DNA from 4 places in the Planococcus sp. BI3 genome. Region 1 is predicted to be linked to each of the others. Evidence: riboswitches for the same ligand, from Rfam matches in the RefSeq annotation. Region 1 holds a riboswitch; each other region holds the start of a gene.
What was found. A riboswitch is a leader RNA that binds a small molecule or an ion and turns the genes downstream of it on or off. The one in region 1 is predicted to bind S-adenosylmethionine.
Positions count from the first base shown of each region.

Region 2: it holds a riboswitch for S-adenosylmethionine, as region 1 does, so the genes downstream of both, AC1MEO_RS15705 (methionine ABC transporter ATP-binding protein) here and AC1MEO_RS15075 (sulfite oxidase-like oxidoreductase) in region 1, are expected to answer to the same signal.
Region 3: it holds a riboswitch for S-adenosylmethionine, as region 1 does, so the genes downstream of both, sat (sulfate adenylyltransferase) here and AC1MEO_RS15075 (sulfite oxidase-like oxidoreductase) in region 1, are expected to answer to the same signal.
Region 4: it holds a riboswitch for S-adenosylmethionine, as region 1 does, so the genes downstream of both, AC1MEO_RS16690 (O-acetylhomoserine aminocarboxypropyltransferase/cysteine synthase family protein) here and AC1MEO_RS15075 (sulfite oxidase-like oxidoreductase) in region 1, are expected to answer to the same signal.

Region 1 covers NZ_CM155266.1:3,000,112-3,008,295, forward strand. The annotation lists gene AC1MEO_RS15050 (Crp/Fnr family transcriptional regulator) at 145-834, shown strand; gene hemY (protoporphyrinogen oxidase) at 887-2,296, opposite strand; gene ric (iron-sulfur cluster repair di-iron protein) at 2,529-3,227, opposite strand; gene AC1MEO_RS15065 (TIGR04053 family radical SAM/SPASM domain-containing protein) at 3,656-4,789, shown strand; gene AC1MEO_RS15070 (S26 family signal peptidase) at 4,902-5,210, shown strand; gene AC1MEO_RS15075 (sulfite oxidase-like oxidoreductase) at 5,342-6,004, opposite strand; SAM riboswitch class I at 6,085-6,196, opposite strand; gene modA (molybdate ABC transporter substrate-binding protein) at 6,424-7,194, shown strand; gene modB (molybdate ABC transporter permease subunit) at 7,191-7,874, shown strand; gene AC1MEO_RS15090 (ATP-binding cassette domain-containing protein) at 7,879-8,184, shown strand, end outside.
Region 2 covers NZ_CM155266.1:3,131,958-3,140,141, forward strand. The annotation lists gene AC1MEO_RS15675 (DUF421 domain-containing protein) at 1-47, opposite strand, end outside; gene AC1MEO_RS15680 (hypothetical protein) at 364-585, shown strand; gene AC1MEO_RS15685 (YecA family protein) at 654-1,673, opposite strand; gene lepB (signal peptidase I) at 1,957-2,490, shown strand; gene AC1MEO_RS15695 (aminotransferase class I/II-fold pyridoxal phosphate-dependent enzyme) at 2,563-3,726, opposite strand; gene AC1MEO_RS15700 (carbon-nitrogen family hydrolase) at 3,813-4,601, shown strand; SAM riboswitch class I at 4,653-4,757, shown strand; gene AC1MEO_RS15705 (methionine ABC transporter ATP-binding protein) at 4,826-5,839, shown strand; gene AC1MEO_RS15710 (methionine ABC transporter permease) at 5,829-6,500, shown strand; gene AC1MEO_RS15715 (MetQ/NlpA family ABC transporter substrate-binding protein) at 6,513-7,343, shown strand; gene AC1MEO_RS15720 (N-acetyltransferase family protein) at 7,429-7,992, opposite strand; gene AC1MEO_RS15725 (OsmC family protein) at 8,180-8,184, shown strand, end outside.
Region 3 covers NZ_CM155266.1:2,048,657-2,056,840, forward strand. The annotation lists gene AC1MEO_RS10175 (SLC13 family permease) at 1-1,127, opposite strand, end outside; gene sat (sulfate adenylyltransferase) at 1,146-2,309, opposite strand; SAM riboswitch class I at 2,444-2,550, opposite strand; gene AC1MEO_RS10185 (NAD(P)-binding protein) at 2,786-3,424, shown strand; gene xylF (D-xylose ABC transporter substrate-binding protein) at 3,470-4,534, opposite strand; gene AC1MEO_RS10195 (response regulator) at 4,524-6,077, opposite strand; gene AC1MEO_RS10200 (sensor histidine kinase) at 6,049-7,518, opposite strand; gene AC1MEO_RS10205 (sugar ABC transporter substrate-binding protein) at 7,515-8,184, opposite strand, start outside.
Region 4 covers NZ_CM155266.1:3,327,263-3,335,446, forward strand. The annotation lists gene AC1MEO_RS16675 (methionine ABC transporter permease) at 1-520, opposite strand, end outside; gene AC1MEO_RS16680 (methionine ABC transporter ATP-binding protein) at 510-1,541, opposite strand; SAM riboswitch class I at 1,681-1,796, opposite strand; gene AC1MEO_RS16685 (glycerol-3-phosphate acyltransferase) at 1,921-2,562, opposite strand; SAM riboswitch class I at 2,695-2,811, shown strand; gene AC1MEO_RS16690 (O-acetylhomoserine aminocarboxypropyltransferase/cysteine synthase family protein) at 2,911-4,203, shown strand; gene metX (homoserine O-acetyltransferase MetX) at 4,216-5,229, shown strand; gene AC1MEO_RS16700 (helix-turn-helix domain-containing protein) at 5,290-5,520, opposite strand; gene AC1MEO_RS16705 (DMT family transporter) at 5,630-6,505, shown strand; gene AC1MEO_RS16710 (mechanosensitive ion channel) at 6,647-7,909, shown strand.

The DNA of each region.
Region 1 (8,184 bases):
TAATTGATGATTTTTATCCTTTTGATGTGAAATCCCTCAACAGTTGCATATGATGTTACTAACATCGCTAAATTAAATGCAAACCGGGCACAAGTAGGGGGTATCGTGATAACATTGGATGTGTATTTAGAAAGGACGAGCAAAATGAGTTCACAGACAATACAGGATTTGTTGCAGAAATTCACTATATTCAAAGATTTAACGAGCGCAGAGATGTCACCCATTATTGAATTGGCGCAATCGAGAACATATAAGAAAGGCACCCATATATTTTTTCAGGATGATCCGCTTACCAACGTTTATTTCATTGATCAGGGAGCCGTAAAAATATATAAAACTGACCTGCATGGAAAAGAGCAGATTGTCAATATACTCAATCCTGGGCAAATGTTCCCTCATCAAGGATTTTTCCGACAAGATAACTGCCCAGCAAATGCTGAAGTTGCTGCAGACGCCAAGTTGATTTATATACCGATTCACTTATTCGAAAAGTTTTTATACAACAATCCGGGTACGAGCGTTAAGTTATTTAAAGTATTAGGTGATCTAATAGTAGATTTGCAAAAACGTTTAGAAGAACAAATTCTTCACAATACCTTTGATCAAATTGTCATGTTGTTATTGCGGTTATTGAATACCCATGGCAGCAAGCTAGATCAAGAGTGCATTACACTCCATACACACTTCACCAATCAGCAATTAGCCAATATGATAGGCTCCAGCAGAGAAACGGTCGGCAGAACTTTAAGCCAACTTAAAAAGTTGAAAATAATTACAACTAATGCCAAAGGTGACTTAGTCGTCAATAAGAAAAGATTGGAAGAATTGGTGTAAGCGTTAGTTTAAAAACAACAATCCCAGAAAGTACACCCCATGGATTTACTTTCTAGGATTCTAAATATTGAAGGACACTGGCAACCGCAGCTTCACCCTGATCGATGCAATCTGGAATACCAATCCCACGATAAGACGCTCCGGCCAAATATACCCCTGGAATTTCCTCTTTCATTTGCCCAATCAACTTATTAAGCCTGTCAGTATGCCCAACCGTATATTGCGGCATGGCATTTGCCCATCTTGTGACGACTGAAAATTCTGGTTTCTGAGTTATATTCATGAGTTTGCTCAAATCATTCATTACAATGTCGATCAATTCTTGATCTGATAAATCAACTACACCTTGATCTTCTGGTTTCCCTAAGAAACACCGTAAAAGCACTTTGCCTTTTGGTGTTGTCATTATTGGCCATTTTTTATGAGTCCATGTACATGCAGTGATTCGATAGTCACTATTTCTAGCAACCACAAACCCAGTCCCATCCAAATCTTTTTGTATGACTGAACCGTCAAATGCCAAAGCTACATTTGCCACAGAAGATGGTGGTGCCAATTCATTTCCTGGAACCATGAACTTATGTTGGTGAAACATCTTTTGCATAGCAAATGCTGGAGTGGCTAATATGACCGCATCCGCTATATAACTATCACCATTTTCTAATTGCAGATAGTATTTACTGTCTTTTCGTTCGATCTTCTCTACAGAAACGCCCTTCATCACAGTACCATCTTCCAGTTTCTCTTCGACGGCTTCCACTAATGACTGCAGTCCGTTTTTTAAACTATAAAACATGCTTGGTTTTGACTTTTTGGTTTTTTCCTTTTTCGGCATTGAAATTTGTAAACCTCGAATAAGACTGCGATGTTTTTGTTCCAGTTGATAAAAATTGGGGAAGGTTGCCATTAAGCTTAATTTGTTGATATCTCCAGCATAGATACCAGAAAGAAGAGGCTCTACAAGATTATCGACTAATTCATCACCAAATCGTCTCCGGAAAAATTCACCTAGCGATTGGTCGCTTGCTTGCTCACCTCTTGGTAAAACTACATCACAGGAAGCCCGTAATTTTCCTTTAGTGGAAAAAAGACCGGAAAATAAAAATGGTTTCACTTCAGTTGGAATCCCCATAAATGAACCACTTGGCATCTTATGAAGTTTGTTTTTCACCAAAATAAAGGATTGCCCCGTTCCATTTTTAACTAAGTCATGCTCCAAACCTACCTCTTTCACTAAGCGTGCCGCAGACTGTTTTCTGATTAAAAAGGAATCTGGACCCCGTTCAATCATATAGCCATCTTTCTTAATTGTTTTAATTTTGCCCCCAAGATGACCGCTCGCTTCAATGAGCTTGATTTGATAGGGAAGTTGCTTCTCATTTATTTCTTTTTGCAAATAATAAGATGCTGTAAGTCCAGCAATTCCTCCTCCCACAATAACGATATTCTTTTGTTTGCCCATAAAATATCAGTCCTTTTGATTTTTTCCATTTACGATCAATTTATTTGACTGCAATAGTTTCCGGACGCAGGAAGAAGCACGAAAGGTGTGGCGTCTTCAATAACTTAAGAAGACCCTCCGTACTCCCTTACCTGTCACCGGAAGACTAAAAAAAGAAGCCTCCATTCCCATCAGTTCCCTGAGATTTTGATGGAATATCAGCTAATTTTTTGCAGCCTTTTAAAGAGGATTATTAAATATATCTTGGGAAAAGAATATTCTGCTCTAAGTGGACGTGCATGAAAGTTTCTCCTTCAAGCAATTCAAGGCGTTTGTATACGAGACGATAAGTTCCACATGCGTCAACTGGCGGCGTGAAATCAGATGTGATTTCTCTAAGTTCTTTTAGAATAGCGCCAACATGGTCGTGTTCTTTTTCAAGTTCTCTAATATAGTTGACGGTCTCTTCTAGATTTTCGACTGAGTTGTCTGCCAGCTTTCTTATTAAGGGGAAGACGATTGTATCTTCTTTAGCAGAGTGCTCAATCATTTCTCTCTTAAATTCATAAAATAAATCTTTAACTCTAACTAGTTCTGGACGGGATTCACCATGTACCTTAAAAACTTTAGTTACATATGGGCTAAGCTCAGCTAACTCTGTCATCAATGGCCGATGAATATTTTCCGTTATATGGTTGATGATGGTTTCAGTGTCGGATTCCAACCAAACATCCATATTCTTATCCGCAGGCGTACTATTTTCAAAAACAATAGTTAATTCATCTAATAAGGTGGATACATCTACATTCTGTTCATCTGCTGCAGCCATTAATGAAATGTTGCCGCCACAACAAAAATCTATACGAAAACGCTTGAACACATCACTCGATTTGGGTAATTCATTTACGATCTCTTTTACCAAAGTATTAGTAGAAATGGGTAGAGTCATCATTTATTTTTCCTCCTCTGAATTGTCGGTCGCTTTCTTCTGTACATTCCAATCATAACGGAACAAAAAAAATTGTTAGTGACGCATATCACACTTTCTGTTTTTCTTTTTCAAAAAAGGATTTTTGGATAGGCACTACTTTTCGCGCTTTTCCATTCCGCACGCCTGAATCATCAATCAGCAAATGAAATGAAATTTAAATAGGTGAAGAATATGATGATTCATTTGTACAAACGCACTTAGAACTGAAGGATTAGGTTTTCAGGGTAATAATAGAAGTTTGTTGCGCCCCTGGAAGGATTGGAGCCGGTAATTTGCGTTTATCCGATGGCGTATTCTAGATGGAGATTCAAAAAGTGTGAAATATATCACATACAGTACCGCAAATGAATTCTATACTTACTCTGATAATTAAATTAGGAGGTCCTAGAATGTTTTCTCAAGATTACAATGAAAATCCTTTCATCGTTATTTGGGAGTTGACGCGCGCCTGTGAGTTGAAATGTATACACTGTAGAGCTGAGGCTCAATACTTTCGTGATCCCCGTGAGTTAACGCTGGATGAGGGTAAAAAATTAATTGATGATATCTATGATATGAATAATCCAATGCTTGTTTTTACTGGCGGTGATCCATTGATGCGGCCAGATGTCTTTGAAATTGCCGAATATGCTGTGAAAAAAGGGGTACGTGTTTCCATGACGCCTTCGGCAACGCCGAATGTCACGAAAGAAGCTATGAAAAAAGCGAAAGACGTTGGACTATCCAGGTGGGCCTTTTCCATCGATGGACATTGTGCAGAAGCTCATGACTTTTTCCGGGGGACAGCCGGCTCATTTGATTTAACCATGAATGCAATCAGCTACTTGCATGAATTAGAAATGCCTCTCCAGATCAATACGGTGATTTCAAGATACAATGTGGACTATCTAGAGGAAATGGCTGAGATGGTAGAAAATCTTAATTGTGTATTATGGAGTGTGTTTTTCCTTGTGCCTACTGGACGAGGAAAAGAGAGTGACATGATTTCACCTGTAGAACATGAAAAAGTATTACAGTGGTTATATAAATTGTCAAAACGAGTGCCGTTTGATATAAAAACGACTGCTGCACAACATTATCGTCGTGTAGTTATTCAAAACAAAATGCGTGAAAAATCCACTAATAATGACACCATTGAATATGAAGATGCTTTAATGAGTGGAAAGACCGGACAAATAGACGGTCTCGGCCGTGCACCTAAAGGCGTTAATGACGGAAATGGATTTGTGTTCATTTCTCATACCGGCGATGTTTTTCCAAGTGGACTGTTGCCAATAAATGCAGGAAATGTACGGCAAACGCCCCTGGCGACGATTTATCGTGAATCAGAAGTGTTCCAAAATCTACGAAATCCCGATAAGTATAAAGGGAAATGCGGTGTATGTGAATTTCGTTATGTATGTGGGGGATCCAGATCGAGAGCATTCAATATAACGGGAGATTATATGGAAAGTGAACCGTACTGTATTTATATTCCGAAGTCACTTCGCAAAAAGAAACAATTGACTGCTACAGAATCTTAAAATCAGAGAGCCGAACGGTGTAAATGCCACCGATGGGCTCTTTTTTTATAGAATTCCCTTCATGATAGATTGAGGAAATCATGATTTAGATACGTCCATACATGAAAACTTAATGGTTTCAGAAGACATTGAACCGCTGGGACACCTCATTGGATTACCAGGGGAAACGGCAGAAATACAAGAGAGACAAGTTTATGTAGACGGCAAAAAACTTTCCACTTTTTATGAGTGGGCAACCAGTCTTGGCCTAACAGAAGATAAGTATTTTGAAAGAGTGGATGCCGAAAATGTTGAGATAGAAGAGGTAGTAGCATATTTCCATACATCGATGGAGCCTATTTCTGTGGGGGAAAATACCGTCTTTGTCTTAGTAGGCATGTGGAATTATCAGAAACTGCCACAAATTTTATCTATAATCTAAAGAACCCATCACCCTTCGCAAAAAAGGGTGATGGGTTCTTTAAAAGAATACGCAAAAAAAATTCGGAATTGATGCAAGTTATCTCTCTAAGCAACAGCGCTGTTGTCCTGGAATCATACAGCTGGATGGAGTCAGTCGAAATCCTTTTTCTCCCACTCGTCCTCTGGAATCTCCAGGTCTTCGCCGGAAAATCGCTCTTCCTGGAACGGGTCGCCGTTCATGTGAAAGCCATTCTGTTCCCAGAAGCCGGGCTGGTTTTCGTCGATGAACTCGATGCCGCGGACCCATTTGACACTTTTCCAGAAATACAGATGGGGCACCACGAAGCGCAACGGATAGCCGTGTTTGGCAGTCAGCGGCTCGCCGTCAAGTGAATGGGCAAGCAGCACATCTTCCCGGTCGAGGTCGGACAGCGCAAGATTGGTCGTGTAGCCATAGTCACCATGAAGCATCACGTAGCCGCTTTTCGGTGTGACACCCAATTCTTTCATCAGGTCGATAAAGCTGACGCCTGTAAATGTATTATCGAAGCGGGACCAGCGCGTAACACAGTGGATGTCGCGGGTCACCGTCGTTTGGGGCAATTTCAATAAGTCGTCGTAATGCAGCGTAACTTCTTTATCGACCTGCCCAAAGATCTTCAAGGTCCAGGTGGCCATGTCATATACCGGTACTTCGCCTTCAGTCAGGACCGGAAAGCGCTCGGTCAGGACTTGCCCAGGCGGCAGGCGTTCAGCCAGTGCGGGATCTGCTACAGGTACCCGTGTTCGTTTAATCTGTTCAGCTTTGCTCAATTTCATTTGATCACTCCTTAAAATAAAAAAACTCTTCCGCTGAAAAAGGGAAGAGTGGTGGCCTGCAGGTGAAATTCTCTTCCTCATCTTTAAGAACATCGCGGTTCTGTTGGATTTGGCACCATTCCAGTTAAGTTAACTGGCGGTTGCCGGGCGTCATCGGGCCATTCCCTCTGCCTCTCTTGATAAGGATGTAGCGTATTTGATTTTTGCACGATTTATCAGGTTTTAGCGGTCAGTGGAAATAGAGGAACTTTTCACTAATTGAAGTTCCTCTTTATTTTACCTAAATGTTCTGTTTATCACAAGATTATTAGTGAAATAATTCAGCTTCTCTTCGGCTGGCGTTATACTGGGAGTATGTAGAAAATTAAAATGATCGGTGAGCGGAATGTTAAACGAATTAAGGAGCCTTTTTAATGAAAAAAATGATTAGCATTATAAGCATAGCCATCCTGCTTAGCGCCTGCGGCAACGCATCGGGGAATAACGGCAGTGAACTTTTGGTGTCGACCGCCTCTAGCCTGACAGAAGTGATGGAAAAGATGGAAGCGGAATTTCAACAGGTGGAACCGGATATTGATCTGTCCTTTAATTACGGGTCATCCAGCAAGCTGAGAAGCCAGATCGAGCAGGGAGCACCTGCCGATTTATTTTTATCGGCCAGTGTGAAGGATATGGATCTTCTCGAATCGCAGCAACTCATAGAATCGGAAAGCATGATCCCTTTTGCTGAAAATCGCCTGGTCCTGGCTTCTTTGGAAGAATTTCCGGAAACAGCGGATTTTGCGGGAATAGTGATGGGTACTGAAGAAACCATAGCCATTGGAGAGCCGGACAGTGTGCCGGTCGGGGATTATACAAAGCAGGCATTGGAAAGCCAGGGCTTATGGCTGCCGCTTGAAGGGCGCCTTATCTATGCCAAAGATGCCAGGCAAGTCGTGACTTATGTGGAAAGCGGGAATGCAGGTCTTGGCATTATCTATTCATCGGATGCCGTTATTTCCCGGGAAATAAAAGCGACGCTTGAGCTGCCTGGACAGAAGAATCCTGTCGTTTATCCCGGAGCCATCGTAGCAGCTTCAGAAAAACAGGAGGCTGCGGGGGCTTTTCTGGATTTCGTAACCGGTCCAACAGGGCAGGCCATTCTTGAAGAATACGGCTTTTTGCCGATAGAGGCAGCCCCATGATGCCTTATGATTTGTCTCCGCTTTGGTTATCGCTGAGAGTCGCGGTCATTTCGACATTATTTGTATTTGTGGTCAGCCTGGCACTTGCACGGTTGATGAACAAACGCGAATTTTTCGGCAAGAGCCTTGTTGAAGCGCTGATCTTGTTGCCTTTGGTTCTTCCGCCGACGGTCATCGGTTTCGGTCTGATTGTCCTGTTCGGTGTCAACGGCCCACTTGGCATCCTATTGGAGCAGTGGTTCGGATTTCGTGTGGTCTTTACGTGGATTGGAGCGGCAATTGCTTCGTTTGTGGTATCTTTGCCGTTGATGTATCAAAGCGTTCTTGCCGCTTTTGAAAAAGTGGATCCGCGCTGGGAAAATGTTGCGCGGACGATGGGCGTATCCGAATGGCGGATTTTCCGGACCATCACGTTTCCGCTTGCCTGGTCGGGCATTCTTGCAGGCTTAATTCTGGCTTTTGCACGGGGAATCGGTGAATTCGGCGCCACCTTGATGATTGCCGGCTACATTCCCGGAGTTACGGAGACGGTGCCGCTGGCGATCTATTTCGCCTATGAAGCAGGGGATATGGAGAAAGCCCTGTTTTGGGTGCTGATCATCTCCTCGCTCGGGGTAGCCGCCATCACCTGGGTCAATTACTGGCGCAAAAAGAACGCAATACGAATCGGCAGGGAGTGAGCAGATGCTGGAAGTGGATGTTCAGAAACAATTGGACCATTTTAACTTAGAGATGAAGTTTGAGCTGGGGCAGGAAATCCTGGCACTTGTCGGATCTTCCGGTTCAGGCAAGACCACGTTGCTGAATTGCCTGGCGGGCATCGTTCATCCGGATGCCGGAAAAATTTTATTGAACGGCCGGGATTTTTATAGCGAAGGACAAAAACCGTTGAAGATCCAGAAGCGAAAAGTCGGCTATTTGTTTCAGGATTACGCGCTGTTTCCGCATTTGACTGTAGAACAAAACATTCTGTATGCACTGTCGCGGGGG
Region 2 (8,184 bases), 130 kb from region 1:
CCAACTGTCACGATTCGAATGAAACTATCCAATGTAATTTCAAACATCTTACTCCTCCTTTCGTTCGAAAATAATAAAATTATCCACATGTTGATAAGTTTTATTTATGCACGAATATCAACAAAATTCAAACATCTTATCCACATAACACACACAAATGGAGCATTAAATGTGTATAAGAATGAATATGTGGAAATTTTTAAGTGTAAACCCAAATTTTCAGGAAGTTTTCTTGTACTATTCATGCTTTCCTCTATAGTTATCAACAAACGCCTCATACGGAGATTAACTATTGAGTTGGGTTTATTTTTTTCGCAAAGGGAATAATAGGGATAATCTGATTTGGATTAGGGGCGATTGAAAATGGGAACTTTCTTGAACTTGCTCCGTTATATGGGTTTGTTGATTTTTGCTGTAGGCATCCTTTTAGCTTTCCTTACATTGGCCAATTGGCTGTTCGGTGTTACCGACGTTTTATGGCTTCACGTTTACTTTATCCGTCTGTATTTGTTTCTGGCGGTGTCAGGAATTCTCTTGTACATTCTCATCACTTTCCGCAGAAAAGACAACGCAAAAAAGGAGTAGCCGCGGCTACTCCTTTTTACTGTTTCAACAGCCACAAGGAGAGAAAATCTCCTCGGGCCGAGGTAAGTTTATTTTTTTGCCAATAATTCTTCGAAATAAGCGCTGAATTCTTTTGAACGCTTCAAAATCGTGCTTGAAGACACACCGAATTTTTCGCTTAAGTCTTTTGCGGATAACATCGGGCCTTTAACCAGTTCATGATCCTGCAGGAATCTCCAATATCCGGCTACAAGAGCTTCCGGTTTTTGGACAGTTGGCTGCTGGCTGACAAGATAGCTGTTTAAGATGCTTGTGATGTTGCTGACTGTTTCTTCATCAAAATCAGCCTGTTCGATATGCTTATCGAGTTCCGCCATAACAGAATCGTGTTCTGGAGAAAGCTGGATGCTTTCTTCTACGCTGCCAGTCGAATACTTGACGATTTGTTCAACGACCGTCAAGTAATTGTCACGCAGATAGCTTTCATCCTGTGAAGCATTTTCGGCAGTGATTTGTGCTTTCAACTGCTCGAAGAATGGGTTGAACTCACCAACAACGGTCAAATAACCGTTGAGGAACAGGACGCCTTTATCTCCGATGCGGGAGTCTGGAAGAAGGATTGCAAGCAAGCCTTGTCCATTTTCCATGTCAGTTGGCGGTTGATCTGCCATGTCAAGCGTTTCACCAGTAAAGATATCTGTAAACTGAGCCGTTTCTGTATCGCCTTTGACATATTGGCCAAGGAATACTTTCACGTCTTTCCAGTTTTCCAGCACTTCTTTAGTTGAAGGGCGCTGCGAAAGCTCAATTTGTTTTGCTAGGAATTCTTCCCATAGCTCTGGTTTTTTCATGAACAGGAAATTTTCAATTACAAATGCCTGTGCATCGTTTTCAGCCATTGATTGCATTAAGCGTGGCTGCCATGCTTGTTGAAGTTCACGGAATTCGGCAAGTTGCTCCTGATTCGGGTTTTCCGAGAAGAACTGCTGGCGTACTTTGAACAGTTCCTCATTCACCAAATCATTAATGGATACAGATTGCTGTTTTCCGTGACATTTTTTGTATTTTTTGCCGCTGCCACATGGGCATGGATCATTTCTTCCTACCATTCCTAATCACCTACATTTTTTATTGAGTGTAACATATAATTGCGATGGGCTCAAAAGTCTGACGATTCAGACGCTGAAAGTTCATGGAGATATCGCTCATCCAGTCCAAAAAAAGGCTCGAAAAAAGAGGGGAACTTTGCAGGTCTTCCGGTTATGCCCTGTCAATTACGATCTTGTTACCCATTCTGTGAATGACTAGCAGAAAGCGGGTTATCGAAAGTAGGCACAAAGCGGATAGCGTATTATAATATAAAAAGAATAAGAGCGGGCAGGAGGGGACAATGTGTATGAAGATCCGGTAAAAGCTTCTATTTCCTGGATGCAGGTCATTTTTTTGACAGTGCTTATTGTGCTGGTGTCCCGGCATTTCCTGTTTGAACCGGTAGAGGTTCATGGCGAATCCATGATGCCGACATTTGAAGACGATGACAAAGTTATGCTGGTTAAGGTTTATACAATAGAAAATTTTGATATGATCGTCTTTGCCGCACCGACTGGAGCCAATTTCATCAAGCGTGTGATTGGCGTGCCAGGTGATCGCATTTCCATGGAAGATGACCAATTATATGTGAATGGTAAAGCCAAGGCCGAGCCTTATCTGGCTGATAACCGAAAAATAGCCGAAAAGCAGGGATTTCCTCGGTTAACGGAGGATTTTGAGGAATTTACTGTGCCTGCCGAATCCTATTATGTATTAGGGGATAACCGCTTAAACAGTATGGATTCCAGAGTGCTAGGGTTTATCTCCAAGGACTCTATCATCGGGGAAGTGAAAATCAGGCTTTCGCCACTTGACCACATCGGGATTGTGGAATGACGGTGAATGCTCTATCGGTCCAAAACCGAAAAAAGACAGCTGCCCATTTCCGGGCAGCTGTCTTTTTTCAGTTTAAAATAAATTCAATTTATCGATGCGGTCCATCGCTTCGGTGATACGGGTTTCATCTACCAATAATCCGACACGGACAAATCCTTCTCCGCCAGCGCCGAATCCGCTGCCGGCAGCAACTGAAATGTCCGCTTTTTCAAGCAGGAAATCTGCAAATTCAACACTGGTAAAGCCTTTTGGAACCGGCAGCCAGGCAAAAAAGGAGCCTTGTGGAGCTTCAATTTCCCATCCGATGCGCGCACACTCTTTGACCAGGACGTTGCGGCGTTTTTCGTAGAGATCCACTAAATTATCCACGCAATGCTGATCCGCACTTAAAGCTTCGGCGGCAGCCATTTGGACAGCTGGGAACAATCCGGCAAATAGATGATCCTGGATCAGGTTCAGGGCTTCGATCATTTTTGAGTGTCCGACCGCAAATCCAATGCGCCAGCCGGCCATATTATAGGTTTTCGATAAAGTATACATCTCGATGCCGACTTCTTTGGCGCCTTCGGATTGCAGGAAGCTCACCGGTTTTTTCCCTTCGAAGCCGACAGCTCCATAAGCGAAATCATGGACGACGGCAATGCCGTTGTCTTTTGCAAAAGCGACGGTCTCATCAAAGAAGTCTCCATTCGCCACTGCGCCTGTCGGGTTGTTCGGGTAGTTTAAATACATCAGCTTGGCACCTGAGCGGACGGATTCGGGCAACTTGCTATAATCCGGCAAATAGCCGTTTTCAGGATCTAGCCGCATCAGCTCATAGTCGATGTCGGCGAGTGGGGCCCCGGACAGGTAATCGGGATAGCCAGGGTCCGGCAAAAGCAGCAGGTCCCCGGGATTCAGCAGCGCCAATGGCAATTCAACAAGCCCGATTTTTGTTCCAGCCAGGATGGCGACTTCAAGATCGGGGTCGATGTCCACGCCGTATTCGCGTTTGTAGAAATCCACTGCAGCGTGGCGCAGCTCAGCAATGCCGCGGAACGGCGAATACTTATGTGTTTTTGGATCAGCCGCTGCGGTTTGCAGTGCCTTGATGATATGGTCGGGCGTCGGCTGGTCAGGATTGCCCTGGCCAAGGTTGATGACGTCGCGTCCTTCGGCGATGGCTTTACTTGTTTTAGCGACCAATGAAGCAAAAAATTGGGTAGGCAGGTTTTGCAGGCGATTTGAAAATTCCATATAATTCTCCTTGTTTTCGAAATAATTGCACATCTACCCCAAATCTTATAGAGTTGAAGGTAACTTGTCTAGTGGAGGAGAAACATATGAAAATTGCATGCGTTCAGATGGATATCGCTTTTGGAGAGCCGGAACTGAATTATCAGCGAGTCATGGACTATTTAAGAGAAGCAGCCGATGGTGGAGCGGAAACGATCGTCCTGCCCGAAATGTGGAATACGGGATACGCATTGACGGAGCTGGGCACACTTGCAGACAGCTCGAACCGGACCGTGGAGTTGCTGAAGAGTTTTGCAAAAGAACACAAGGTCAATATTGTCGGCGGATCTGTTTCAACGAAAAAAAAGGGTGGTTTCTATAACACGATGTATGTCGTCGATAAAAGCGGCAAGCTTGTTTCAGAATATGATAAAGCGCACCGCTTCGGTTTGATGGACGAGCATATCCACCTTGAAGAAGGCGAATCACTGGGCACATTCGAGTTGGAAAATACCGTTTACGGCGGAGTCATCTGCTATGATATCCGTTTCCCTGAATGGATCCGCGCGCAGGCGCTAAACGGGGCAAAACTTATTTTTGTATCAGCCGAATGGCCGGAAGCACGAATTGACCATTGGCGCATCCTGTTGCAGGCGCGCGCGATCGAGAACCAATGCTTTATTGTGGCAGTGAACCGCATCGGCAGCGATCCGAACAATGAATTCGGCGGCAGCACGATGGCAATTGCACCGTGGGGAGAAGTTCGCCTCGACATGAAGAAAGACGAAGGCGTCGCTTACGTCGATATCGATTTGGCTGAAGTGGAGGAAGTCCGGAAGCGGATTCCGGTTTTTGAAGACCGCCGTGAGAAATTGTATGAAAAGTTCAAAAAGTAGATTGACACTCTGCACGAATGTCTGTAACATAAAATTCAATCAAATAACGTAAACTTATCAAGAGAGACCGAGGGGTAGGCCCTATGACGTCCGGCAACCCCCGACTGGGAAGGTGCCAAGTCCTGCGGAATGTGAAAACGTTCCGGAAGATAAGTCGAGAACTTAAAATTTTCGATGCCTCTTTCTTGATGAAAGAGGCATCTTTTTATTGCCGGGAGGACGCTATGATCCAGATTGAGAAATTGACGAAGACTTACACAACTAAGCATGGCACAGTCACCGGAGTGGACAATGTTTCACTGGAAATTGGCAAAGGCGAAATTTTTGGCATTGTCGGCTATTCCGGTGCCGGAAAAAGTTCCTTGATCCGATGCATTAACCTGCTGGAACGGCCGACCTCTGGCAGCGTTACAGTAGATGGCAAAGATCTGACCCAACTGAATGGAGACCAGCTGCGAAAAGCCCGTTTGAAGATCGGCATGATTTTCCAGCATTTTTATCTGATCAGCCAAAAGACAGTTTACGACAATATCGCTTTTGCACTTCGCGCAGCAGGAACACCACCCAAAAGCATCAAAAGCCGTGTAGAAGAGCTGCTGGAAATGGTCGGCTTATCTGACAAGCGGGATGTTTATCCGGCACAGTTGAGCGGTGGCCAAAAGCAGCGCGTCGGCATTGCGCGGGCACTGGCGAACAATCCGGCCGTGCTGCTGTGCGATGAAGCCACATCTGCACTTGATCCCAATACGACGTTGTCCATTTTGCGTCTATTGAAAGACATCAACCGTAAATTGAATATCACCATTGTCCTCATCACGCATGAAATGAATGTCGTCAAGGAAATCTGTGACCGCATGGCCGTCATGCAAGGGGGACGCGTCATCGAAGAAGGGCAGGTCTATGATATTTTTGCCGATCCCCAAAAAGAATTGACCAAGGAATTCATTTCCAGTGTTGTATCGTTCAATGTTCCAGAGCATATCCTGAGCGAATTTACGGGTACGCTGGTGAAGGTGCTGTTCAAAGGCGGTGTGGCTGGAGAAGGTGTGATTTCCGATATGCTGCAGAATTATCCGGTCAAAGGAAACTTTTTGCATGGAGCGATTGAGTATATTCAGGAACAGCCTCTTGGCATTTTCATCATGGAGTTGAAAGGTGCTTCTACCGCGGTTATGGACGCATTAAAGTATATGGAAAGCAGATCAGCAATTGTGGAGGTGATTCCGAATGGGCATTGAATGGGGACGGATTATTGAATTGTGGCCGGAAATACAGACTGCTTTTTTTCAGACATTGACGATGATCGGCATTTCATTGGGTGTGGCGCTGATTGTTGGCCTGCCATTGGGGATCCTGTTATTCATTACAGACCGCGGCTTGTTCCTCGAAAATCGGCCGGTCAATGCGGTGGTCGGTTTTGTTGTCAACATCGTGCGTTCCATTCCATTTATCATTCTATTGGTGGCACTCATCCCATTGACGAAATTCATTACAGGAACGACAATCGGTCCGATTGCGGCAAGTGTTTCTTTATCGGTTGCAGCGATTCCTTTTTTCGCACGGATTGTGGAAAACTCACTCCGTGAAATCGACAAAGGAGTCATCGAAGCAGCGATTGCAGTGGGCGCTACACCGTGGATGATCATTAAAGATGTTCTGCTTCCTGAAGCGAAAGCGAGCATTATCCAGGGTGTTACATTGACCATCATCAGCCTGGTTGCCTATTCGGCCATGGCTGGCGTTGTGGGAGGCGGAGGCATTGGAGATTTAGCCATCCGCTTCGGTTATTACCGGTACGACAATACCATTATGGTTGTCACAGTCGTCATTTTGATTGTGCTGGTCCAATTGATTCAACAGGCAGGAGATTACACAGCGAAAGCCATCGATAAACGATAAGGGGAGAATGACATGAAAAAATTAGGATTAGTATTGGCAGCGAGTGCATTGGTTTTGGCAGCATGCGGCGGCGGAGAAGAAAGCGACTCTGCAGGAACGACAGAAGAAGCTTCGAAAGAGATTAAATTAGGGGCAACCGCAGGACCATACAGCGACATGCTGAGCAAGGCAATCGTACCTGGCCTGGAGGAAAAAGGCTATACAGTGGAACTGGTGGAATTCAGCGATTACATTCAGCCGAACGTAGCGCTTGATGGCGGAGATATCGATGCCAACCTGTTTCAGCACACGATTTACCTGGAAAACTTCGAAAAAGAGAACAGCATGGACCTTTCTGCATTGATCACTGTGCCGACAGCGCCTATGGGCATCTATTCAAACCAATACGATTCATTGGAAGCAGTGGAAGATGGAGCGACCATCGCGATTCCGAACGATCCGGTAAATGGTGCACGTGCCCTTTTGATGCTTCAGGATGAAGGCTTGGTTGAAATGGATCCGGAAGCGGAAGTTCTGCAGGCTTCGGAAAGAGATGTCGTAACGAATACGAAAAACCTGGAGTTCCAGCCAATTGAAGCGGGCCAGTTGCCGCGTGCAGTGGACGGCTCTGATTTAGCGGCAGTACCTGGAAACTTTGCAATCGCTGCGGAGATGGATCTGCTTGACGCGTTGGCACTTGAGAACATGCCCGAGCAATACCGCAATGTTGTGGCGGTCAATGCTGAAAATGAAGACAGTGAATTGGCTGCTGACTTAGTGGAAATTGTGGAATCTGCTGAATTTGAAGCTGTAATTGATGCGGAATTTGAAGGATTCGGCAAGCCGGAATGGATGGCCGAATAACAGTTCCTAGACAGAAAGCCGCTCCCGAGAAAATCTGGAGCGGCTTTTGTCTATATTAAAAAGGCTTCACCATCAAATAGTGCTTTCAGGAAACTAGCTTGACCATGTGGTGGAAAGGTTCACCGATGATGGTCCAGGGTTCGGAAATGGAATAGCCGAGGCGTTTGTATAAGCGAATCGCTCCCTCTTTATCGATATCAACGTTCAGCGAGAGCTTGCCGCCTCCTTGAGAAAGAACCCGTTCTTCTGCAAATTCGAATAACTTGGAGCCGATTCCTTGCCCCTGGCAGGCGGGATCGACTGAGACGGTATCGATATACCATTCATCCAGATGGGCTTCGGGTTCGATTGTCCGCTCGTGGCCTTGCTTTTGGAGCTGTTCGATCAAGAAGCGATCCAGGGCTTCGGCTTGATTGCCGTGATACAGCACCAACGCGCCGGCAATCTCTCCATTTACTAGAGCTGTGTAAGTATATCGGTGGCTATGGCGCGTATGCTCACCGCGGATCATATCTGCCACTTTTTCCAGTACCGCTGCCGGCTCTTTTTGCGCCGTCATATGGTTGGCGATGTTGCCGATGGCATTGATGATGAGCGGTGCTATTTTTTCTGCGTCTTCCGGACGCGCTTGTCGTATAATGACATTCATTGGATGTTCCTCCTATTGCTTGCGTTAATTCTACTGTGACTGAAATAATGAAAGAAGTAAATATTATTGAACAGAAGAGTATTGTCTACATACCATGCTTCCTCTGTTATATAGGCATCTTCCTTATCCATCATTAACCAAAATGGATGGAACTACAAAAAATGAGTATACAAAGGAGAGAATGGATATGGC
Region 3 (8,184 bases), 950 kb from region 1:
TATTTTTCCACAAATCCGGTTCCGGCGAGCAGCAATAGCGTATCACCCGGCCGCAGGATGATATCGCCGACTTTGCTTTTGATGCGTTCGTTATTGCGGTGGACGGCCATGACACCTGCATCATAACGTGAACGGAATTGGGATTGCTTGATGGTCTTCGACAGCAGCGACGATTCATGGGAAACCACAGCTTCTGCAAGCTGCGTATTGCCGTTTTTCAGATCATCCAATTGAAGATCGGTTCCGGTCTTTAACGTCAGCCCTTTTCTTTTTTGCAGGTCTGCGATGGTGGAAATAAGTCCTGTAAAAATCAGCCGGTCTCCGGACTGGATGACGGTTTTGGAACTGACCGATGAAATCCGTGTTTGATCCCGAATGATTTCAATCAAGTACAGTCCTTTCAAATCGCGGAGCTTAGCCGCCTCAACCGTTTGGTTGGTATGTGGAAATGTCTCTTCCACGATCATTTCAGCGATGTATTTCCGGGAATCTTCAGCAACCTGCTTGCTGAACCCTTTATTTTCAGGCAACAGCATATTTCCTACAGTAAAGAGATAAATCAAGCCGACAATCGTGATGGGAATTCCGACTATCGCCAACTGGAACAAGGAAAATCCAGGAAGCCCATAATCGATCAGCATGCCGTGGACCACCAGATTGGTGGAAGTTCCCATCAACGTGATGGTGCCTCCTAAAATCGTTACATACGATAAAGGAATCAACACCTTGGATGGTGCAATGTTCCGTTCTTCACACCATTTCTTCAATAGCGGCGTCAATGTCACAACGATAGGCGTATTGTTCAAGAAAGCCGAAAACAGCGGAAGCGGAAGAAAAATACGGAACAATGAACCCTTCAAGCTTTTGCCCTTGTTCAGCCAGCCAATCATCATCTGGTCGATCAGGCCATGTTTTTGTACGGTCCCGACAACGATGAACAATAAAGCAATGGTCAGCATTCCCGGATTGGAAAAGCCGCGCAATGCTTCTTCTGTCGTTAAAATCCCTGACAGCAGCAAAACCACCAATGCCGAGAAGACAATCATATCCGGACGGGCAACTTCAAACAGCAAGGCACTGACCATTCCAACGATGACAATTAGCACAAAAATCATTTCGACTGACATGGGCAACCATCCTTCAACTTAGTTACTTATTACGGTCTCCCGCAAGCCTTTGATGAGCACATCGGCCACTTCCGGACGGGAAAATTGTTTCGGGGGCTTCTCCCCGTTGCGAAGCAATTCACGCACTTTCGTGCCGCTCAAATGGACATGATTTTCTGCCGTATGCGGGCAGGTTTTCGCTGTTGCCATGTTTTCGCATGTATTGCAGTAGAACGAATGCTCGAACTTGAAAATCTGGATGCCCAGTTCATCTTCAAACTGGCTGATGAATTCCTGTGCTTCGTAGGTGCCATAATAATCGCCGACGCCTGCGTGGTCGCGGCCGACGATGAAATGCGTGCAGCCGTAATTTTTGCGGACGATGGCATGGAGCACCGCTTCTTTCGGTCCCGCGTAACGCATTGCCGCAGGATAGATGGCTAGGCGCGCACGGTCTGCAGGATAATAATGCTTCAAAATGACCTGGTAGCTTTCCATCCGCACAGCTGCTGAAATGTCATCGGATTTTGTTTCGCCCACCAGTGGGTTCAACAATAAGCCATCGACTACTTCCAATGCTGCTTTCTGAATGTATTCATGCGCGCGGTGCACCGGGTTGCGCGTCTGGAAACCGACAATCGTCTTCCACCCAAGATCTTTGAATAGCTGGCGCGTTTCTAACGGGTCCAGATGGAACTCCTCAAATTCGCTATGGTCCGGACGATTCAATAACGTGATCGGACCTGCCAGGTAAATATCACCGCGTTCGTATAGTTTTTTCACGCCTGCATGCGCTTCTTCTGTGGTCCCATAAATTTTTTCCGCTTCCAACCCTTTGTCGTAAGCGTATTTTTCCGTCAGTTGGAGCGTTCCGTAAATGACATCGTCTTCGCCTTTCAGCGCAATTTCGTCGCCGACCTGGTAGCTGGCTGCTTCTTCTTTGGTGACTGACAGTGTAATCGGCACACTCCACACCGTGCCGTTGCTGAGGCGCGATGTATGGACGACACTTTCGTAATCTTGTTGTCCAAGGAAACCGGTCAGCGGGCTGAAACCGCCGATGCCGATCAATTCCAAATCCGAAATCGCCCAATCTGATATGAATAAAGAAGAAAGCGTTTCTGCATTCTTTAATGCCGTTTCTCTTTCCGTGCCGGTCACCTGTCTGTTTACCAAATCTCCACCGTGTGCTTTACTCGTCATGTCATTACCTCCAAGGTTAGTTTTGAATTCTGCTGTCCATTTCGAAAGGGTTCTTAAACCAAATTTCCAAGGCGTTCAGACAAAAAGAAAAGGACCCTCTTCGCTAAGAAGAAGGTCCGGAAAAACAAACAATCTTCTTATCTTCTAGGCTAAGGAAAGCCTATTGGAGTTAGCACCGTTTCCTTAAAGGAGGGTTGCTGAGACATCAAAGGGCCAATCCCTCCGTCTCTCTTGATAAGAACGCGTATTCAATTTTTGAGCTGAATTGTTTGAAATATTTGATTTCACAAAGTATATAATAGACTATTCCGAGTGTCAAACTATGTTTTAGATTTTTTTTAGGTTTCTTTCCAGGAAAGCTGTCCTGCCAGAGGCTAGGGCAAGTAAAATTATTTGGATTGTTTGCTGAATGGTTGCTATTCAACGCAGATAGGAATATTTTTGATAGTATGAAGAGAGTTGAGGAGGCGGAGAAGATGACGGTGGTTCCCATCATGATTGAATTGGCAGAGAAAAAAGTGATTGTAGTGGGCGGCGGACGCATCGCTAAGCGAAAGCTGGACGCTTTATTGGACAGCGGAGCTTTGCTGACGGTAATCAGTCCGGCAGTGCTGCCAGAAATAGCCGGTTGGGCTGAAGAAGGAAGAATTAGATGGAAGCAAAAAAAATTCGACCTGAAAGAGGTCGAAGAGGCTTTCATGATGGTCATCGCTACCGACGATCCAGCTGTTAACGAGGCTGCCAAAAAAGCTGCACCTCCGCATTGTTTGGTGAATGCCTCCACTGCGGCAGAGTCTGGAAACATCCATTTCCCCGCCCATTTGAAAAGAGGCAAATTGAGCATCGCGATTGCAACGAACGGTGCCAGTCCCATGCTTGCTAAAAAAATCAAGCAGGATCTGCAGACCCAATTTGATGAACGCTACGAACAATATCTGGAATTTCTTTTTGAAGCCAGGCAGCTCTTGAAGCAAAGCGCGCTTTCCAAAAGCGCGAAAGAAGAATGCTTGCACGGCTTTTTGACTGAATCATTTTTGCAGGGGGAGGTCCAACAAGAGACACTCCGTGAATTGCGGCTGTTTGCCGACAAGGACAGCGATAACCAGCCGGATTAGAACCAAAAACTAAAGCTGTGGACTTCCTGGATGCTGGCTGAACCCTTAGTCATTCCCGGCTCCATAAATCTCCATACCCGTATGAAAACCATCAGCAATGACGGTGTCTCTCATGTTCTCGACCGTCACGGGAATCGGCTCCAACAGGATGGAAGGCACATCGATCTTGCCATTGTTAACATATTTAACAGTCGTGACATCTTCCCCCTCCGCCATTCTGACTGCCAAGGCAGCAGCTTGCTCCGTCAAAGTCTGAATGGGCTTATAGACCGTCATCGTCTGGGTGCCATTGACAACACGTTGTGCAGCAGCAAGTTCTGCATCCTGTCCCGCTACTGGGATTTTACCCGCTAATCCTTGTGCTTCTAAAGCTTGAATAACGCCTCCGGCAGTCGCATCATTGGCAGCGATGACCGCATCAATTTGATTGCCATTGGCTGCCAGTGCCTCCGTCATATTGAGAAAAGCCTTCTCGGGTGACCAATCTTCTGTCCATTGGTCATAAACGACTTTAATGTCTCCACGGTCAATGGCCGGCTGAAGTACATTGAATACGCCTTTTTTTATCAGATGAACATTATTGTCCGTCGTTGCCCCTCCGATATAGACGTAATTCCCTTTGGGCACCAACTCTAAAATTGCCTCCGCCTGCATTTCCCCCACCCGCTCGTTATCAAATGATACATAGAGATCGATATCCGCATTTTTCACCAGGCGGTCGTAGGCAATTACCTTAATGCCGGCACGATGCGCTTTATGGACAATAGCAGCTGTGGCTTCCGCATTATGCGGAACAATGACCAATAGGTCGATGCCTTGCTGGATCAACGTTTCAGCCTGGGTGAGCTGCAGTGCATCATTCCCATTGGCGGCCACAATCTCCACTTCTGCGCCCAAATCCTCTACGGCTTTCTTAAATAGCGCTTGGTCTTTCAACCAGCGTTCTTCCTTCAGCGTATCCATGGAAAATCCGATTTTGATGGGCTCCTTGCTTTCTGTATACTGTTTTTTTTCAGGCACTGCTTTGCCCACCGATTCGTCAGGTGCACAGGCTCCAAAAAACAGGCTGATGAATAAGACCAGCAATAGTTGAATTCTTTTATTCTTCACGCTGATCTTTCCTTTCCGTCAACAGCGTTCTGCGGTATTCCTTTGGAGATACATCGTTCATCTTCTTAAAGACCTTGCTGAAATAATTCGGCTCATGATAGCCAATTTCAAAGGCAATTTCCTTTAGGCTTTTCTTTGGATCACCCAATAGCTTTTTTGCTTTGTTTATTCGGCACGAGGTCAGAAAATCGATATAGTTGAAACCCAGTTTTTCTTTGAACATCTTGCTGAGGTAGATAGGGCTCAACTCTACTTTCTGGGCCAATGCATCCAATGAAATGTCTTCATGGGAATGATCCATGATGTATTGCTTGATCTGATGGATTTTATCCACTTCCAGACGGTCATAATGTTTCATATAGACCCACTTCAACCGCTCGATCACCTGAAGGGTTTCACTGTGCAGCTGCCGATGATCTTTGGCTTGAATCGTATAATAAGGATTAGGCGCGTCAATGCCCATTTCTCCCATGACTCGTGCAGTAATCCACAAAAATTCAAGTGTCCGCTGTTGTGTCCAAAGGATATTTGCGCCTTCCTGCTCGAAACGTCGGATTAGGTCCACCACCAATCGATCAATCGATTCCCATTCCCCTAAACGAATAAAATCGAATAGCTTTTTCTCCTGCCGCTTAACAAATGCAGCATCCCCCGCTTTTTCAAGGGACGGGACATCAGATGAAAATCGGTATCTGGAAGGCAGCGACAGATCCATTGTTGCAATAAGGGATTTCTGATAAGAATTCCTGATATCCTCCAACGACTCACAGACCGGTCCTACACCGACAAACCACCCTTCCTGATGGCTTCCCGAAATGGACAGGATGGCTTTTACCAATGAAATTGCCTGGGATCGAAAAGATCTTTCCTGGTCCCGAAAAACGATGATGGGCAATTGACGGCCATACAATGCCCCAATCCATGCATTTTCAGTCTTGCGGATTTCCGCTTTTAATTGTGGATATAATTTTTCCGAGCCTTCCGGCACCAGAACCGTCATGACGAATTTTTCGTCAGTTGCCGGAATTTCCAGCATATCAACCAGCAATTCAATATGGACATCATGAACATGATCAAACAGCAATTGGGTCACGATATCTGTTTCCACGATTGCCAGGGCTTTATGAAAATCTTCCCGCTGCTGATGCTGGACTATTGAGAGCTGTTCTTTTTGTACCTGCTGTTCCAGCAGTTTGGCGACAGTCGCCACAATTTCGCTGGCTTTGCTCGGCTTCAGCAAATAGTCTTTGACACCTAACTTAATCGCCTGACGGGCATAATCAAAGGTCTCAAAAGCAGTGACCATGACAAATTGAATCTCCCGATCCATTTCCTGAATCTTCTCTATCGCTTCTAAACCTGTCATGCCCGGCATCATGATGTCCATGAACACCCAGTCAGGTTTCCAGATTTCCGCCAAGTCAATCGCTGCTTTTCCGTTTTTTGCCTGCTTGATATCGAACTCCTTGTAGGCGCGCTCCAAAATAGCTTGCATACCGTCTCGTTCAGTCGGTTCATCGTCTACTATCAATAGCTTGATCATCGTTAACCGCCCCCTTGACTTTCGGTAGTTTCAAGATGACTTTGGTTCCTCGGCCTACTTCGCTTTCAATCGCCACCACATCTTCCTTGCCATAAAACAGCTGCAGTCTTTTTACAACATTGGTAAATCCGATTCCCGTGGAATGGCCTTCCGCCGGCGCTATCGCTCCAACGAGCAGTTGGTGCTGTTTTTCCGGGCTCATGCCTTTGCCATTGTCCTCGATTTCAATCCATACTTCATCGTCCCGATCCATGATGCGGAACCAGATATGGCCGCCGTCCTCTTCCGGTTCAATTGCATGAATCACTGCGTTTTCTATAAGGGGCTGCAGCGTGAGTCCCGGAATCTGCAGATTCAAGCAGCTTGCATCCAGCTCCGTAAAAAATTGCAGACGGTCGCTGAATCGCGCCTGCTGGATTTCCATGTATTGGCGGAGCACAAACTCTTCCTCTGCCAACGTCACAGGCCGGTCCATGCGTTTCAAGTTATAGCGCAGCAAACTGGCGACACTGACCAGCAAGTCGCTGGTTTCTTCAGCGCCATCCAAGTAGGCTTTTTTTGATAAGGTGTTCAAGGTATTGAATAGAAAATGAGGATTGATCTGACTTTGCAGATTGCGCAGCTGGCTTTGCTGGAGCAATAATTTACTGTCCTGCAATTCGCGCTCCAATTGTGCTTTCTGCTGGATTTCCAGAATCATGTCATTGATATTTCTCCGCATATGATTAAAAGTTTTTGCCAAAAAAGAAATTTCATCATTGGAGTCCACATAAATCGTCTGATCAAATCGGCCTTTGGCCAATTCGTTTGCCGCTTTCGTCAATTGATGGATAGGCTTGGTGATGCTGAGGGAGAATAGATAGGTAAACAGCAGAAGCGCTGCCGTAATCAACAGCAGCAGCCAGACACCCAGTTTCTTCAATTCCGCCGATTGATCAATAATCCCCCGATAAAATCTCTCATAAGTCCTAAGTTCTGTATCTATAATGGTTAAAGTCATTTCCGAAATATACATTGAAATACGAGTAGCTTCCTCAAATTCCGTCAAGGAAGCTTCGGTCTCTTCTTGTCCTTGAAAACTGACAGAACGGTCCACCGTTTCCACGAAACTGCTGATGAGGTGACTGTAATTCGTCAAAGCGAATTCATTCTCCACATTCCGCAATTCATAAACCGTCGACTGAACATCCAGCAGCCGTTCTCTGCTCCCTTCGAGCCGGGATTGCGTATCAACCGATGGCATCAATAAATAATTATTCAAATCAGTCACCATCTGCTGGCTTTCACTGGTGATTTCATTCATCTGCAAATAGCGCTGCAAAATATCATTATACTGGGTCTGCATCTTCTGATTATAGAAGGTGAGCGTCAGCCATATGGCAATCATCATCACCAGTACTACGGTCGCGAGCATCCAGATTTTTTTCTGAATCGTATTCATGATCCGGCTTCCGCCCCTTCTACAATACGAATATCTGTGATGTATCCACTCGATTCCAGTGGAACGACCTCATTTCTCAACCATTTCATCATCAATTCAATACTTTGCCCGCCCATTTTTTCGGGAGACTGCTGAATCATTGCATCCAGTTTTCCTTGTTCCAACAACGCTGCCGTCTCAGAGCCATCGTCAAATGAATACAAATGGTAGGGTTCCAGTTGAGCACGTCTGCTGATTTCTTTCATCATGGGCCCGACGTGATTGGCATTGAGTGCGATAAAGCTTTGAACATTCGGGTTCTGGTTGAGTACATTCTGGGTGACCGCAACGACTTCTTCATCCGACTTACCGCTTTCCACATTGATAGTTGAAATGCCTGTATGCGCTCCAAGACTTTCAGTCACTCCCTGCAGCCGCTGTTGTTGGCTGTATTCCTGCTCGATATCACCAAGCAAAACCACCTGTCCGGTACCGCCCATCTCCTTAACCAATTGTTCCGCAAGCATTTTCCCTGCTGCATAATGATCCGATCCCACAAAGGTTTTGCGCAGACTTTCCGCAACGGGTACATCATTGGCAACTGTAATGACTGGAATGCCATAAAATGCCGCCTTTTCTTTCGTCAATTGCTTGAATTCTTCCGTATCCAGCCCTTGGACGATCAGT
Region 4 (8,184 bases), 330 kb from region 1:
AGTCGCCAAGCCCGCCGCCTCCGATGGCACCTGCCATGGCAGATGCACCGATCAGGCCGACGATTGCGATGGTCAAGGCAAGCACGAGCGAGCTCAAGGCCTCCGGAATCAGGAAGCGGAAAATGATCTGCATCGGCGAAGCGCCCATCGCTTGAGCTGCTTCGATGACACCTTTATCGACTTCCAGTAAGGAGTTTTCAATTAATCGTGCAATATAAGGTCCGGCGTAAAAGACCAATGGAACGATAGCGGCTGCGGTTCCGATGGATGTACCGACAATCAGGCGGGTCAACGGAATGATGGCAACCATCAAAATGATGAACGGAACCGAACGGAAAATATTGATGACGATATTCAACACTTTGGAGACCGGTTCATTTTCCAGCAGATGCCCTTTGCGTGTCACCACAAGCAGGATGCCGAGAGGCAAGCCTATCAATAAAGAAAATCCGAACGCAGCTCCGGTCATGTAGATGGTTTCCCATAAAGCTTCTAAAATCTGTTCGTAGTTAACTGACATAATTATTGACCTCCTCTATGTGGATTTCACTTTCTCGGATGGAGGACAAGGCCAGTGCAATTTCACTTGGCTCGCCGGAAAATTCCACGATCAGGTTGCCGTACGGGACGCCTTGCAGCTCGGTGATGTTGCCGAACAGCACATTCAAATCAACTTTGAAATCACGTGATACACGGGACATGAACGGTTTGCCGACGGAGCTGCCGGTAAACTGGAGGCGGTAGATGGCATTATCGCTTTCGGCAGCCTGAATTTGTGCCAGCAGCGAATCTGGTAGTTCGTCATTCATGACGGAGCGGACAAACCGTTTGGTGGTTGGTTGCTGTGGGTTCGAGAAAATATCGAAAACGCTGCCTTGCTCGATGACTTTCCCCGCTTCAAGAACGGCCACCTTGTCGCAGATTTCCCGGATGACGCCCATTTCATGAGTGATGAGCAAAATCGTGATGTTGTATTCCTTATTGATTTTGCGAAGCAGGTCCAAAATCGATTTAGTCGTTTGCGGATCAAGTGCCGAAGTCGCTTCATCACACAACAGAACAGATGGATTAGTCGCGAGCGCCCGGGCAATGCCGATCCGTTGTTTCTGTCCGCCTGACAGTTGATCTGGATATTTTTGCGCCTGGTCTGCCAGGCCGACAAAGTCCAGCAAGTCGGTTACCTGTTTTTCAATATCTGCTTTTGGTGTCTTCGCGAGCAAGAGCGGCATCGCCACATTATGGTAAACGGTTTTTGAATTCAGCAAGTTGAAATGCTGGAAAATCATGCCGATATCTTTTCGGATGGTGCGGATCTCTTTGCTGGATAAAGTAGAAATGTCTTTTCCCTGAATCAACACGCGTCCTGCAGAAGGCCGTTCGAGCAGATTCACGGTGCGGATCAGTGAACTTTTTCCGGCTCCGCTAAAGCCAATGACCCCGTAGATTTCGCCGGTTTCGACGGTCAGGTCAATGCCGTTCAAGGCATAGATTTCCTGTTTTCCTGATTGATAAGTTTTGGCGACGCCTTCGAATTGAATCATGGTGATTGAACCTCCTCATGCTGTAATGGATCTTATCAAATCGATGGTGTCTCACATTCTCCCTGAGATAATGGACAAAAAAGAGCCCCCTTTTTTCTTATCCATAAGAAAAAAGAAGGCTCCTGTTGAAACCATCTAATTCTCATCTTCCAAATGCACAAACGGCATTTGCAGGAGTTGGCACAGTTTTTGCGGTTAAACAAATCTGCTGCCGAAACGTCTCAGGGCCTGTCCCTCGGTTTCTCTTGATAAGAAAGTGATGTATGCTATTCGATTCGTGGTTCTTACTTTATGGTGAAATAACAAAAAAGTCAAGAGGAATTATGATATTTATTTCACAATCTTTTAAATGAAAGCAATAATTAGTTTAAATCCTCTATTAGACAGGATTTGAAGGCTTCTTCTTGAAGATGGAGGATACTTTGCTCTCGCTTCCATTCTTTATTCGAATAATGTTTTCGCTATGCTTCCATACCGCCATCGCGAATAAGGCCAGGGCTGTCAGCAATGGCCACGGCCCAACAGCAGGTCCGAAAGCAATGATGAAATAAACCGCGTAAAGGACCAGTACGCCAATGACCAAATAATCGGTGGCCAGTGAAACGCCGATGAGCAAGAGCAGTCCAACCAGTCCAAGCTTCCAATCGAGGGCCAGCATGACGCCGATTACCGAAGCGGTCCCTTTGCCGCCGCTGAAATTCATATAGAACGGGAAGTTATGGCCAAAAATTACGCCGGCACCTGCGATGAACAACAAAGTCCAGAACATTTCGGGAGAAAGGCTGCTGGAATCCAGCAGAAGCCGCAAGCCTGCAACAGCTGCAAATCCTTTGGAAATATCGATGAAAGCGACAAGCACCCCATATTTCCAGCCCAATACGATGGCGGCATTGGAAGCGCCGGAATTTTTTACACCTTCCTTTTTGACGTTGACCCCTGATAAAACCTGAGCTGCGAGAGATCCATGAAAGCAGCCGATTACATAGCAGATAATAAATAATAGCAAAATCCAGATAAACATACCGACTCCTCCTCTACATTAAAAGATAACGTTTGAAGCAGCACAAGGTTTCAAAATTTTTTGACTAATCCACTTGACAAAAAGCGACAAAGTTTTTATACTTCTCAACAAGATGAAAAACTAAATCAAATACTCTTATCAAGAGTGGCGGAGGGATAGGCCCTGTGATGCCCGGCAACCAACAGACGATTTTGTCTGGAAAGGTGCTAATTCCTACAGAACCGAACGAAAGGTTCTGACAGATGAGAGGAGGAAACTCCGTAATTTACGGCCCTCTTCTTAAGCGAAGGGGGCTTTTTGCTGTCCTCTTCGACAATATCTATCAATAAAACTCAGGGGGAATGGAAAATGACAAACTTAAAACCGGAAACTTTATTATTGCATGGCGGACAACAGCCCGATCCAACAACTGGATCAAGAGGGGTGCCTGTTTATAAAACAACTTCCTATGTTTTTAAAGATACACAGCATGCACAAGATCTCTTTGGCCTCAAGGATACTGGCAATATCTACTCGCGCATCATGAATCCGACTGTCGATGTATTTGAACAACGGGTAGCATTATTGGAAGGCGGCACTGCTGCAGTTGCTTTATCTTCCGGAATGGCGGCCATTGCATTTTCAATTATGAACATTGCTGAAGCCGGAGACGAAATAGTGGCAGACAGCAGCCTTTACGGGGGCACGTACAATTTGTTTGCGAATACTTTGCCGCGTTATGGCATCACGACAAAATTCGTCGATGCTACCGATCCGGAAAATTTCAAATCGGCAATCACAGATAAAACGAAGGTCTTTTTCGGGGAAATTATCGGCAATCCAAGCCTGAATGTCTTTGATGTAGAAAAAGTGGCAGCAATTGCCCATGAAAATGGAATTCCATTATTGATCGACAACACCTTCGCTTCTCCATACGGCAGCAACCCGATAGAATTTGGTGCGGATGTGGTCATTCATTCTGCTACGAAGTGGATTGGCGGCCATGGCACGACGATCGGCGGCGTAGCAGTGGATGCCGGGAAATTCAATTGGGACAATCCACGTTTTCCGAATTATACACAGCCTGATGAGAGCTATCATGGTCTGCGTTATGGCATTGATGTACCGGATGCGGCGTTTGCGACAAAACTGCGTGTGCAGCTGCTGCGGGATTTTGGCCCTTCATTGAGTCCGGATAGTGCTCATGCTTTGCTGCAGGGTCTGGAGACTTTGCATCTCCGCATTCCGAAACACAGCAGCAACGCTCAGATTATTGCTGATTATCTAAAACAGCATCCACAAATCGAGTGGGTCAATTTCTTAGGCTTTGAGGATCATCCTTCACATCAATTGGCTAAGAAATACTTGAAGAATGGCGGTTATGGTTCGATTGTCAACTTTGGCATAAAAGGCGGGCGGGAAGCTGGCCGCAAAGTGATCGACAGTGTCAACCTTTGGTCGCACGTTGCCAATGTGGGAGACGCCAAATCGCTGATTATCCATCCGGCATCCACCACGCATCAGCAATTGAACGAAGAAGAGCTGAAAGCATCTGGAGTAACGGAAGAGTTGATCCGGTTGTCTGTCGGGCTGGAAAACACAGAAGATTTAATTGCTGACTTGGAACAGGCGATAAAGGCAGCAGTACTGGAAAAGGCATAAGGAGGGATTTTCATGAAGACAGTATCCATTGGCTCGTTAACCCTGGATTCAACTAAGACTTTAGACAATGTAGAACTTGCATACGAACGTCATGGAGATGAAAAAGCTCCTGCTGTCCTTGTGTGCCATGCATTGACAGGAGATCAATATGCAGTTGGCACAGAAGGAGATCCGGGGTGGTGGGCAGGATTAATCGGACCAGGCAAGCCGGTGGATACATCTGTTTTTCAAGTGATTACCTTCAATGTCCTGGGAGGGTGCCATGGATCGACCGGCCCTTTATCGATAAACCCGGCAACCGGTGCTCCTTATCGTGCTGATTTCCCAACCCTGACGATAGGTGATATGGTGCGGGCGGAATATTATGCATTAAAAAAGCTGGGCATCAACCATCTTTCCGGAGTAATTGGCGGCTCCTTAGGAGGGATGAAAACTTTGGAATGGGGTAAATTGTATCCGGAATTTGTCGATGCAATTCTTCCGTTAGCCGTGACGCCGTATTACAGTGATTATGGCGTGGCTTTTAACCATATCGGCATTTTGGCAATTGAAAATGATAAAGATTTCAACAGTGGAAATTATGAAAATGCGTCTCTTTTAAAAGGGTTTGAAGTAGCCAGAATGGCTGGTATGGTCACTTATCGCAGCGGCAATATGTTCAATCAGCGTTTTGGGCGCACCAATGACGGCGATGAATTTAATGTACAGTCATACTTGAACTACCAAGGAAAGAAACTGGCAGGCCGCTTTGATGCCAACAGCTATGTGGTGCTGCTGAAAGCGATGAATACGCATGATGTTGAGGAGGCTGCCCTGGAGGTGCCTATTTATTCCTTATCATTTACCCATGATTTGCTTTATCCGAGTGAGTTGATGGTGCCTTGGCTTAAAAAGCAGAAGGACGCGGAATGGAAAATTATTGAAACAGATTTTGGGCATGATGGTTTTTTGGTGGAGTTTGAAAAATGGGGCGGATTTATCGGAGGGAAATTAAAAAGTCTTTTAGTGCCTGAGCTAACACGTTAGAAATTCGGATGTAAAAAAGCATCTGAACGAGGATTAACCTCGTTCAGATGCTTTTATTGTTCAGTCTTCATCCTTAATATCCACATCGTCCGGTATAGGGATGGCGCGCCATTCCTCCAACGCTTGCTTGGCCTGTTCCAACTGCTGGAAATGAGTTCCGAATTGAGAGGTGTTGATCATGTATTGCTCCCCATCATGGACTGCGCGGATACGGCCTTCCAATACATAACGATTGACTTGTTCTTCAGGCATCGATAAGAATGCGGCAGTTTCCTGGACTGTCATATACATAGGATCTCCTCCTCCATTCTTTTCCTTTATTATAATGGAAGGAGGCAGCTATCTCAAACCATTAGCGTCATGGTATGTTAAAGGGAAAAGTCCGAAAATAGGAGTGTTGATGTTGAATTATATGGCGTATCTATGGGTTTTGCTGGCGGCTATTTTATGGGGAACGACAGGAACCGCTCAATCTTTTTTTGAAGGAACTGCACATCCCTTGTCGATTGGCGCTTTCCGCTTAGCAATCGGCGGTTTTTCGTTGTTGATTTTTGTTCTGGCTGCACGGAAATTGTCTGTACGGACGATTCCATGGCCCGCAGCCATTCTTTCGGCCATCAGCATGGCATTGTTTCAGCCTTTGTTTTTTTCATCTGTCCAATTGACTGGGATTGCAATTGGAACGGTCGTGGCAATTGGCAGCGCTCCTGTCTTGACGGGAATGATTGAATGGGTGGCTTTGAAAAAAAAGCCTGACAGAGTTTGGGTGATTGCTACTGTGTTGGCTTTAGTCGGGTGCATCCTGCTATTTGCAAATAGAGGCCAGCAACTGGTGGATCCAGTAGGAATTGCCATGGCGCTCGGTGCCGGTTTTTCTTTTGCTGTCTATGCCCTTGTCAGCAAAAATGTGCTCAAGAGTATGGAAACCGTTTCCGCTGTGGCGGTGATTTTTTCGCTGAGTGCCTGTTGCCTGTTGCCGTTTTTACTGTTCTATGACCTTTCCTACATAACAGTTCCCGGAAACTTATCCCTGCTCATCTATTTGGGGATTGGAGCAACAAGCTTATCGTATATCCTCTTTTCTTATGGATTGAAACAGATTCCTTCTTCTTCTGCGGTGACTTTATCATTGGCGGAGCCGCTGACAGCCGCTGTTCTGGGTGTGCTGGTGGTCGGAGAGGTACTGAGTGGGCTTTCTTGGATAGGTGTTCTGTTGCTGTTGGGCGGCATACTTGTATTGACCATCGGCAGAAGGGCGAAGCTTTCTCCTGTTTAATGGGATTTTTTATCCGTATGGCAGATCCACTTGAAAGTTGAGTGGTTCTGTTATTTTTTTGTTTTGGCCTTTAAAAGTTTAACCTCACAAGAGCAAGGGGATAATAGGTATGATATAAAAAATTAAAAAGGAGTTGGTTATATGAATGAAGTAGGGAATTCTTTCAGAGGAGTCGGCAATACAATCATCGACTATATCCCAAACGTTCTAGGTGCGTTATTGTTATTGCTTATCGCATGGGTTGTAGCGACGATCGTACGGGCGATCTTTACGAAAGGATTAAAAAAAGCAGGCGTTGACAAAGCCATGGTCAGAGGCCATATGGCAAAAACAAAAGAAGATGCGGACAGCAAACTGGATTCTATAGGGAAAATTCTTTATTATCTGATCTTCATTTTGTTTATTCCAAGCGTTTTGCAGGCTCTGAATATGCAGAATGTGGCACAGCCAATCTCAAACATGATGGACAAGCTGCTGGCATTCCTGCCAAATCTTCTTATGGCCATCATCATATTGGTCATAGGTTATTTTGTAGCTAAATTCGTGAAAAATCTTGTGTTCAGCCTTTTGACTGCAATGAATATTGATAAGTGGTTCAATAAATTCACCAGTAAAACAGGCGGCACTCCAACAGGAACAACAAGAATGGATGCTGGAGACAAATCAACACTGGCGAATGTTTTATCTAATGTGGTGTTTGTCATAGTATTGATCCCCATCCTGACCATCGCATTGGAAACTTTGAATATCCAGTCTATTTCTGAACCAATTGTCAATATGCTCAACCAGGTTCTGAACATGATTCCGAATATTTTTGTCGCAATTATTTTGATCCTGGTAGGGGTCCTGATTGCTAAATTTGTAGGAGATTTGTTGATCAGCCTATTGAATGGGACAGGCATCAACAGATTTTCAACTTACTTGAATCCAGACAAAACAAAAACGCCGAGCTTTGATATTGCAAACGTCATCGGCAAAGTAGTACAGGCAATCATCATCATTTTCTTCACAGTGGAAGCGATGAATGTCCTGCAGCTGGATGTATTGAATAGAATCGGTGAAGCTGTCATTGGCTATATGCCATTGCTTATCAGTTCACTGATCATTCTAGGTCTTGGCTTGATCGGAGGCAGTCTGCTTGGAAACTACATCAAACAGGCTTCCGGCAATCGCTTCCTTGGATCCATCGTCAAATACGTAATCATCATCATTGCCGTATTCATGACACTGGATCAGCTGAACTTTGCAACAAATATCGTTAACCTGGCATTCTTGTTCATCATCGCCGGACTTGCTGTGGCCTTTGCTATTTCCTTCGGTATTGGAGGACGCGAATTCGCAAAGCGCCAGCTTGAAAATCTTGAAAAGAAAATGAACAAAGAAAACGACAAACCAAATCTATAAGTTCATCTTAGAAATCCCCTTGGGCAGGCAGTTGCCCCAAGGGGATTTTTTTGATTTTAAAAGGAGTAATGCATATTTATTCGTCCAACTATAAAAAAAGGGAAATATTTCAACTGAATCCAAGCTAATAAAAGGTATATTAAAATATAAAAATACTGATTAAGAAAAATAATTATTCATCTAATATGCAACTTTATTTCTACACGACAGGGTTTTAAGAAGGGTGAAATGCTTGATAATCCTCAATTAATGCTTTTACTATAATTAATTAAATA